One region of the Chromobacterium phragmitis genome, then DNA from elsewhere that is predicted to be linked to it. Evidence: riboswitches for the same ligand, from Rfam matches in the RefSeq annotation. Region 1 holds a riboswitch; the other holds the start of a gene.
The links. Region 1 has a riboswitch for thiamine pyrophosphate ahead of thiC (phosphomethylpyrimidine synthase ThiC). Riboswitches for the same ligand answer to the same signal wherever they lie in the genome.
Positions count from the first base shown of each region.

Region 2: it holds a riboswitch for thiamine pyrophosphate, as region 1 does, so the genes downstream of both, DK842_RS00730 (thiamine ABC transporter substrate-binding protein) here and thiC (phosphomethylpyrimidine synthase ThiC) in region 1, are expected to answer to the same signal.

Region 1 covers NZ_CP029495.1:1,725,957-1,730,940, forward strand. The annotation lists gene DK842_RS08165 (DUF2789 domain-containing protein) at 1-104, opposite strand, end outside; gene DK842_RS08170 (sporulation protein) at 198-938, opposite strand; gene thiC (phosphomethylpyrimidine synthase ThiC) at 1,043-2,941, opposite strand; TPP riboswitch at 3,019-3,166, opposite strand; gene DK842_RS08180 (protein-L-isoaspartate O-methyltransferase family protein) at 3,490-4,149, shown strand; gene DK842_RS08185 (rhodanese-like domain-containing protein) at 4,152-4,478, shown strand; gene DK842_RS08190 (uracil-DNA glycosylase) at 4,590-4,984, shown strand, end outside.
Region 2 covers NZ_CP029495.1:148,768-153,751, forward strand. The annotation lists gene DK842_RS00720 (ABC transporter permease) at 1-1,083, opposite strand, end outside; gene DK842_RS00725 (GNAT family N-acetyltransferase) at 1,080-1,631, opposite strand; gene DK842_RS00730 (thiamine ABC transporter substrate-binding protein) at 1,698-2,714, opposite strand; TPP riboswitch at 2,765-2,859, opposite strand; gene DK842_RS00735 (DUF1800 domain-containing protein) at 2,984-4,429, shown strand; gene DK842_RS00740 (DUF1501 domain-containing protein) at 4,440-4,984, shown strand, end outside.

The DNA of each region.
Region 1 (4,984 bases):
GGCGGCAGCGGATGGCTGGCGATGAAGGCGCGGATGGCTGCCGGCTCGTCCGGCAAGCCCAGCTGGCGGAACAGGCCGGGCAATAAATGGCTGCTGGTGTCCATCGCTGACTCCCTTGGCTGGTTTACCCCATCATGCTAGACCCCCGCCGCCGCTCCTGTCAGCGGCCAAAGCGGACTCTCTGGCCGACGCCGCGCTCACAGCCCCAGCCTGACCCGCAGTTCGGCGGTCCAATCCGCGTCTTCCCAATCCGGTTCCATCCGCAGGCTCAGGTAATGATCGTCGTCTCCGGCGTCGATTTCGATCAGCACATGGATGGCGCCGTAGCCGTCGGGAATGAAGGTGAGCTCGATCTCGTTCCAGTTCCAACCGGCGTCGCGCGGCCGCAATTCGAACTCCTGGTAGCAGCCCAGCGTGCTCGCCGCCTCGCCGGCGCGGACGGTGCCGGCCTCCACGTCGGCGCGGTGCAGCTCCCACCCCAGCCGCGAAAAAGCGCGCAGGATCGCTTCCATCTGCGGCGTGGGCTGAACTTGCAGCCTATCGTTGTCGGCCGCGTCGCGCGCCATGCCCAGCGCCAGATCGGTATGGATCCACACTGGCGGCTCGTCGCGCAACGCGGGGTGATGATTGACCGGAGTTTCGGCCGGCAGCGGCAGCTGGAATGGCAGCCGCCACTCGCAGCCGGCGGGAATCCGGCAGGGCCCGCTGATCGGCAGCCCGGCCAGCCACGCGGTTTCGCGCGTTTCCCGCCCCTCCCGCTCGCATTCCGTTTCGGTCAGCAGCAGCAGTTCGATCTTGGAAATGTCCTGGTCCACGCTACCGCCCTTGACCACGACCTCGCCGCGCAGAATCTCGCCCGGCCGCAGCCGTGGGTTGATCAGACGGGTGTCCACGGTGGCGCCGCCGATGCCGGCGGCCGCAAAAAGTGATTTCAACATGATTTTGTTCTTGGCAATCCGAGTGAAGGCGAGCCGGCGACAGACCGGCCCGTCGTCATCTTATGCCAATCAAATCCCGTGAAATACCAAAAAACGCTCATCACCTACACTTTGTCATACAGTTTGCCGCCGCCTTTGACGAACTCGATGGATTTTTCCCGCATGCCCTGCCGCAGCGCGTCCTGCTCGCCTATGCCTTGGCTGGCCGCGTACTCGCGCACGTCCTGGGTGATCTTCATGCTGCAGAAGTGCGGGCCGCACATGCTGCAGAAATGCGCCACCTTGGCGCTATCCTTGGGCAGCGTTTCATCGTGGAAGTCGCGCGCCTTGTCCGGGTCCAGGCCCAGGTTGAACTGGTCTTCCCAACGGAATTCGAAGCGCGCCTTGGACAGCGCGTTGTCGCGGATCTGCGCGCCGGGATGGCCCTTGGCCAGGTCGGCCGCGTGCGCCGCCAGCTTGTAGGTGATGATGCCCTCTTTGACGTCGTTCTTGTTCGGCAGGCCCAGGTGCTCCTTCTGCGTCACGTAGCACAGCATGGCGGTGCCGTACCAGCCGATCTGCGCGGCGCCGATGGCAGAAGTGATGTGGTCGTAGCCGGGCGCGATGTCGGTGGTCAGCGGCCCCAGGGTGTAGAACGGCGCTTCGCGGCACCATTCCAGCTCCTTGTCCATATTCTCCTTGATCAACTGCATCGGCACGTGGCCGGGGCCTTCTATCATGACTTGGACATCGTGCTTCCAGGCGATCTCGGTCAGCTCGCCCAGCGTTTTCAGTTCGCCCAGCTGCGCCTCGTCGTTGGCGTCCCAGGCGCTGCCCGAACGCAGGCCGTCGCCCAGGCTGAAGGCCACGTCGTAGGCCTTCATGATTTCGCAGATGTCCTCGAAGTGGGTGTAGAGGAAATTCTCCTGGTGGTGCGCCAGGCACCACTTGGCCATGATGGAGCCGCCGCGCGACACGATGCCGGTCATGCGGCCCGCGGTCATCGGCACGTAGGCCAGGCGCACGCCGGCGTGGATGGTGAAATAGTCCACGCCCTGCTCAGCCTGCTCGATCAGCGTGTCCTTGAAGATTTCCCAAGTCAGGTCCTCGGCCTTGCCATTCACTTTTTCCAGCGCCTGGTAAATCGGCACGGTGCCGATGGGCACCGGGCTGTTGCGCAGAATCCACTCGCGGGTTTCGTGGATGTTCTTACCGGTGGACAGGTCCATGATGGTGTCGGCGCCCCAGCGGATGCCCCAGGTCATCTTATCCACTTCTTCCGATATCGAAGACGTTACCGCGCTATTGCCGATATTGCCGTTTATTTTCACCAGGAAGTTGCGGCCTATGATCATGGGCTCGGATTCCGGGTGATTGATATTGGCCGGGATGATGGCGCGGCCGGCGGCCACTTCCTGGCGCACGAATTCCGGCGTGATCTCTTCCGGCAAATTGGCGCCGAAGCTCTGCCCCTTGTGCTGGCGCGTCATCAGCTCCAGTAGTCGCTGGTTGCCGGTGGCTTGCAGCGCGGCCACATAGGCGCGGCGGTTCAGGTTTTCTCGTATCGCGACGAACGCCATCTCCGGCGTGACGATGCCTTGGCGCGCATAGTGCATCTGGCTGACGTTGCGGCCGGCCTTGGCGCGGCGCGGCTTGCGCTGCAGATTGAAGCGCAGCTCGGCGAGCTTGGGGTCCGCCTCGCGGGCGCGGCCGTATTCGCTGGACAAGCCTGCCAGCTGCTCGCAGTCGCCGCGCTCGGCGATCCAGCCGGCGCGCAAGGGCGCGAGGCCGCTCTGGATGTCGATTCGCGCGGCCGGATCGCTGTACGGACCGCTGGTGTCGTAGACGTAGATGGGCGGGTTCTGTTCGCCGCCGAACTGGGTCGGCGTGTCGGCCTGGCGGATCTCGCGCATCGGCACTTGAATGTCCGGGCGGCTGCCGGCGACATAAATCTTGCGGGAGTTGGGCAAGGGCTGGATGGCGGCGGCGTCCACCACCATTTGCTTGTTCACGGGCGCGTTCATCGGGCGGGAGTCTCCAAAAGCGATGAAACGGCGCAAGGAGCGATCCGGCAAGGCCGGCTGCGGATATGGCGTGGCCATGGGGGCAGGTGACGCTTCCCTACGCCGGTATTATCCGGGTCAGGTTCCAAGGGTATTTCTCACCCGCGCTCCGTCATCCGCCGCCATCGCCTACACTTCGGTAGCCATCCGCGCCGAACGCCAGGCGCAGGACCCCTAGCGATGCCGTGTGAAGGTAAGGCAAATATGGGATAATCGCAAGCAATCTAGATTGTTGACAAAGCCTCTCGCCTTCGTGAAGGCTAGGCGCCCTTGCAGGTTTAAAAGGGCGGCATGCGTGCGAATTTTCAATTCGCTCAGCGGAGCGATTGGGATTCAATGGTCAGGCTGCGGACTCACGCGCTTATATGAAGAGGCCCGGCTCTGCCGGGTCCTGTAAAATCGCACCAATTTACTTTGTCAGCAGACTGTATCGTCATCACACGAGTCCTTGCCGCCGACGCTGTCCTCCATGGGCGGAGCGGACTCCCAGCCCTCCGGAGTTTAAGTTGATGGATTTCGAAAAAACCCGTTTCAACATGGTCGAGCAGCAGATTCGCCCGTGGGATGTTCTGGATACCAACGTGCTGGATCTGCTGTTTCACGTGAAACGCGAGGACTTCGTCGCCGACAGCCAACGCCAGTTGGCTTTCGTCGACACCGAACTGCCGCTGCCCAACGGCAGCAAGATGCTGCAACCCAAGATGGAAGCGCGACTGGTGCAGGACGCCACCATCCAGCCAAGCGACAAGATCCTGGAAATCGGCACCGGCAGCGGCTATCTGACCGCGCTGCTGGCCAAGATGGGCAAGCAGGTGGTGAGCGTGGAAATCGACCCGGCGCAAAAGGAACGCGCCGCGGCCAACCTGAAGAAAGCGGGCATCGCCAACGCCACCCTGGTGGAAGGCGACGGCGTGCTGGGCTTGCCGGAGCAAGGCCCTTACGATGTGATCGTGGTCGGCGGCTCCCTGCCCGTCGTGCCGCAGGAACTGAAGGACCAGCTGGCCGTCGGCGGCCGCCTGATCCTGGTGGTCGGCGATCTGCCGGTGATGGCTTGCAAGCTGATCGACCGCGAAACCGACACCAGCTTCCGCGAAACCACGCTGTTCGAAACCTGCGTCGAGCGACTGAAAAAGTTCGAGGCCGTCGAACCGGCCCGCTTCAGCTTCTGATCATGCTGCGCGAAATCACCGCCTCCGCCCTCGCCGCCCAGCTGGCTGATCCGCAGGCCAAGCGTCCGCTGCTGCTGGACGTGCGCGAGGGCTGGGAATACCAGCTCGCGCATATCGACGGTAGCGTCCACATCCCGATGAACCTGATTCCCATCCGGATGAGCGAGTTGCCGGACGACGCCACCATCGTCGCCATCTGCCACCATGGCATGCGCAGCGCCCAAGTGGCGCTGTTCCTGCAGAACGCCGGCTTCGACGACGTGATCAATCTGCAAGGCGGCATCGACGCCTGGTCGACCCAGGTCGATCCGGCCGTCGCCCGCTATTGAGCGCGCCGCGCCCCACGACACCGCCCCCGGGCGGTGTTTTGCTTTGGAACGAATCACGCCGCGCGCTTTCCAAATCACCTCAACCGCCCGCCAGCCGCTAAAGAGCCCTACATGCCTTCACTGAACTACCTCGCCCCAGCCTTCGCCCGCGTCCACCCGGATTGGGAGGCCGTGCTGCGACAGCCCGCCATCGCCGCCCGCCTGGCCGACATCGACCGCCAGCTGGCCCAGCAGATCGAGACCGGCAAAACCCTGTTTCCCCCGGCGCCGCAGGCCTTCAACGCGCTGAGCTTTGCCTCGCCGGCCGACGTCAAGGTGGTGATCCTGGGCCAAGACCCCTACCATGGCGACGGCGAGGCGATGGGCCTGTCGTTCTCGGTGCCGGATGGCATCCGCGTGCCGCCGTCCCTGCGCAACATTTACAAGGAGCTGGCGGCCGATCTGGGCCTGGGCGTGCCGGCCGGCGGCGATCTCACCCACTGGGCGCAGCAGGGCGTGCTGCTGCT
Region 2 (4,984 bases), 1.6 Mb from region 1:
CACCGGCGAAGCGACGAAAGGCAGGAAGATGGAAGCGCGCAACGCCAGGCTGCGCCCGCAGGCCAGCGCATGGGCGAGGCCCAACGCGCCGGCGGCCAATACGGTCATGCCGGTGAAACGGGCGCTGTTCCACAAGGCCAGCCGGCTTTCCTCATCCCATAGCGCCAGCCAGGACGACTCCGCGCCCAAACCGCGCCACAGCACCGCCAACAGCGGCAAACCGCTGCACAGCAGCAGCATGGACAGCGCGGCGCCCAGCGCCATCCTCTCCCCCACGCTTTCCGCCGCGCGCAAGGGCAAGGGCTCCACCTTGGCCGCCGTGGCCAGCCGGCGCGCCAGGGCGGCGTAGACGGCGGCGATGCCGCCGCACGTCAGCAGCACCAGCAAGGCCAGCGCGCCGGCGTCGGCCAGATTCAGCTCGTAAGCGACCAGGGTGTAGATCTCCACCTCCAGCGTCGCGTAGCGCTGGCCGCCCAGCACCAGCGCCAAGCCCAGGCCGGAGAAGCAGTACAGGAACACCAGACACAGGCTGGACAGCAGCCACGGCAGCGCCGCCGGCCACTCCACCCGCCAGAATGCCCGCCAGCGTGTGGCCCCCAGCGTGCGCGCGGCGGCCAGCCGGCTGGCCGGCACTAGGGAAAAGCCGTCGCAGCCGGCGCGCACCACCAGCGGCAGATTGAAGAACAGATTGCCGTACAGCAGCAGCCACGGCGTGTCCTGCAGATCGACGCCGAACACGCCGCGCGGCCCGAACAGCGCCAGCACGCCCATCGCCGCCACCAGCGTCGGCATCACGAAGGGCAGCATCAGCAGCCGCAGCAGCAGCGCGCGGCCGGCAAAGCGGTAACGGGCCAGCACCCAGGCCAGCGGCACGCCCAGAGCCAGACACAGCAGGCAGCTGGCCGCGGCCTGGATCAGCGACCACAACAGCCGCCAGCGCAGGTAGTCATCGGCCAGCAAGGCGGGGTTGAACTGCAGGCCGCCTTCGGCCAACAATCGGGCCAGCGGCGCGACGGCCAGCAAAAAGAGAAAGGACAGCGGGAGTCCGGCCAGGATCAGCCGGGGCACGGCGGATGGCTTCAAACAAAAGCTCCAGGCAACGGCCAATCAGCCGTCAGCACGTCTTCGCAACCGTCGTCGTCGCGCACTTGGCCCACCTTGGCGAAGCCAAGCTGGGCGGCCAGCGCCTGCGACGGCAGATTGCCGGGTTCGATCGACAACACCAGCTTCGCCACGCCGCCGCTTTGCGCGGCCCAGCCGGCCATCGCCAGCAAGGCCTCGCGGGCATAGCCCTGGCGGCGGAATGCGGGATAGACCGCGTAGCCGAGCTCCACGTCGCCGTAGCCGTTCAAATAAGGATGGCCGGGCCGCGTGTGGAAGTTGATGTGACCGACCATGGCCAGATCGTCGCGGCGCAGCAAGGCCCGCACCGACCACGGCGCGTAAGCGGGCTCCGCCGCCATGTCGGCCAGCCGCATTTCCATCAGCGCCGTCTCCTCCATCCAGCCGTTGGCCGGGCGGCAGCCCAGCCGCGCCGCGGCGGCGTCGATGTCGCCGCATAGGCAGGATTCGAGAAAATCCGCGTCCAGATGGCGCAGGATCAGGCGGGGGCTGGCGATGTCATCGATCATGAATGAGCTTCCAGGTGAACTTGCCCGGATCATAACAGAGGCGAAACCGGGCAAGTCATCGCCGGATCACTGTCCTGACTTCAGCACCACCCGCGTCCAGCGGCCGACCCAGCCGCGCTGCTTGGCGGCCAGCGTCGCGCTGTCGGGGGTGTCGTGCGCGGCCGGTTGCTCGGCGTGCTTGTAGACCGGGTCCAACGGGATGTTGTCCATCGCCGGGTACATCCACATCCGCGTCGGAATGTCCTTCTGCACCGCGTCCGAGCGCAGGAAGGCGATGAACTGCCGGGCGAGCTTGGGCTCCTTGCCGCCCTTGACCAGCGCCGCGCCCTCCACCTGGCGGAACACCGAGCCCGGCAGCAGCAGATTGGCAGTCGGCGCGTCGGCCGGCTTGTCCTTGCTGTAGAACACCTCGGCCGCCGGGCTGGCGGCGTAGCTGACCACGATGGGCCGGCTGCCGCCGTTCTTGGAGAAGTCGGTGTAGTAGGCCTCGGTCCAGCCCTTGCTCACTTTCAGGCCGTTGTCGCGCAGCTTGCCCCACAAGGCGAAGGCCTTGTCCTCGCCCAAGGCATGGATGGTGGCGGACAGGAAAGCCAGGCCCGGGCTGGAAGTGGCCGGATTTTCCACCACCAGCAGGTTCTTGTAGGCGGGCAGCGCCAGGTCGTTCAGGGTCTTGGGCAGCGGCAGCTTGTTCTTGGCGAACCAGGCCTTGTCGTAGTTCAGCGTCACATAGCCGTAATCGACGGCGGCCGCGCCCGGCAGGCTCACCTTGCCGCCCTTCGCCAGCTCCGCCGGCAGCGGCGCCAGCGCGCCGGCTTGCTCGGCCTTGCCGATCAGGCTGTTGTCGAGGCCAAACACCACATCGGCGATCGGGCTGCCCTTAGTCAGGATCAGCTTGTTGACCATCTCGCCGGCGTCGCCGGCCTTGATGATGGACACCTTGGCGCCGGCCTGCTTTTCAAACGCGGCGAGCAGCGGCTTGTCGACGCTGAACGAACTGTGCGCGAGCACGCGCAATTCGGCGGCCTGGGCGGATAGGCCGGCCAGGCTCAAAGCGACGACGACGAGTTTGGGGAACAGCTTCATAGACAATCTCCGCGCGGTACGGCCACGGAGCAAGCAGGCAAGGCGGACGAGGTTCCGCTTCATCACGCTCCCTCCGCTGGCATGATCCAGATCAGGTTCTCAGGGTGTTTCTCAGCCCGTTTGCAGGGCACCCCCGGTGACAGGGCGACAGTATAGCCCAGATGCGCAAACAACTTAACACTCTGGCTGGTCCGCTTAATACCGGAGCGAAGACTGCCCTCTATGCTCACAATCAATCGCTTATGCAAACGGATTGCCGCGGTGAACCCATGATCAAAAGAATACTGCTCGCTTCCGCCCTGCTCGGCCTGCCGCTATGCTCGCTGGCCGGCATCGGCGCGGACGGCGCCCGCCACCTGCTGACGCGCACCGGCTTCGGCGCCAATCCTGCGCAGATCGAGGGGCTCGCGCCGCTCAGCCGCGAGGCGGCGGTGGACAAGATACTGGCCGGCGCGCGCACCCAGGCGGCGACGCCGCCGCCGGGCTGGGCCAACGAGCCGTTCGAGCGCCCCGGTCAACCCGGCCTCACCGAGGAACAGAAAAAAGCGCTGCAGCAGGAGCGCAACCAGCACGTGGTCGAATTGCGCAGCTGGTGGCTGGCCGAAATGCGCGACACCCCGTCGCCGCTGACCGAGAAGATGACCCTGTTCTGGCACAACCATTTCGTGTCGGCGCTGGACAAGGTGCGCTCGCCACAGATGATGTACCAGCAGAACCTGCTGCTGCGCCACTACGCGCTGGGCGACTTCGGCCAGCTCTTGCATGCCGTGGCGCGCGATCCGGCGATGATGCGCTACCTGGATACCGCCAATAACCGCAAGGACCAGCCCAACGAAAACTTCGCCCGCGAGGTGATGGAACTGTTCACGCTGGGCGAAGGCCACTACAGCGAGCAGGACATCCGCGAGGCGGCCCGCGCCTTCACCGGCTGGGGCCTGGACCGCGACGACCAGTTCATCGTCCGCCCGCGGCTGCGCGACGCCGGCGAGAAAGTCATCTTCGGCCAGCGCGGCGACTTCAACGGCGACGACGTGATCGACCTGTTGCTGCAACAGCCCAGCACCGCGGTGTTCGTCACCAACAAGCTGTGGCGCAACTTCGTGTCGCCGACGCCCGACGCCGCCACGGTCAACAAGCTGGCCGCCGACTTCCGCCGCAGCCATTACCAGTTGAAGCCCTTGATGCGCGCGCTGCTGTTGACGCCGCAGTTCTGGCGCAGCCAGGGCCAATTGGTCAAATCGCCGGTGGAGCTGACCATAGGCACGCTGGTGACTTTCGATCTCAATCCGCCGGACTGGCGAGTGATCGCCGGCCTGAACCGCCAGCTGGGCCAGGACGTGTTCGCGCCGCCCAACGTCAAGGGCTGGCCCGGCGGCGAGGCCTGGATCAACAGTTCCACCCTGCTCACCCGCAAACAGTTTCTGGACCGCATCGCCCGCGACGCCGCGCCGGCGCGCGACGCCTACGCCCAGGCCGACGGCAGCCTGAACGAAATGGCCGGCCGCGAGGCGCGCATCCGCCGCTTCGTCGGCAACAGGCTGAACTCGATGAAGCTGCAACCTGATGAATGGGCCGCCGTCTACGGCGTCCGCACCGCCGCCGACGCCGCGCGGCTGCTGCTGGCCGTGCCGCCGGCCAACCCCTTGCCGCCGAACGCCAGCGGCGCCAAGGCCATCGCCCAACTGCTGCTGGACCCGGCCTATCAGGTGGAATGAGGAGCCCGCCATGTTCAAACGACGCGAATTCCTGAAAGCGGCCGGCGCCGGCCTGATGCTGACCGTGCTGCCCAATCTGTCTTGGGCGCTGGCGCCCGCCGGCTACAAGCGCCTGTTGGTGCTGGTGGAGCTGAAGGGCGGCAACGACGGCCTCAACACCGTGGTTCCCTACGGCAGCGCCGACTACTACCGGCTGCGCCCCGGCATCGCCGTCGCCCGCGAGCAAGTGCTGCGGATCAACGGCGACATCGGCCTGCATCCGTCGCTGGCGCCGCTGATGCCGCTGTGGCAGGACAAGCAGCTGGCGCTGCTGCAGGGCGTCGGCTACCCCGACCCCAACCTGTCCCACTTCCGCTCGATCGAGATCTGGGACACCGCCTCGGCCAGCCAGCAATACCTGAGCGAAGGCTGGCTGACCCGGCTGTTCCATGAGCAGCCGACGCCGAAGAACTTCGCCGCCGACGGCGTGGTGCTATCCAGCCAGGTGCTGGGGCCGCTGGACGGCGGCGCGCGCGCGGTGGTGCTGTCCAATCCGCAAGACTTCGCCCGCCAAGC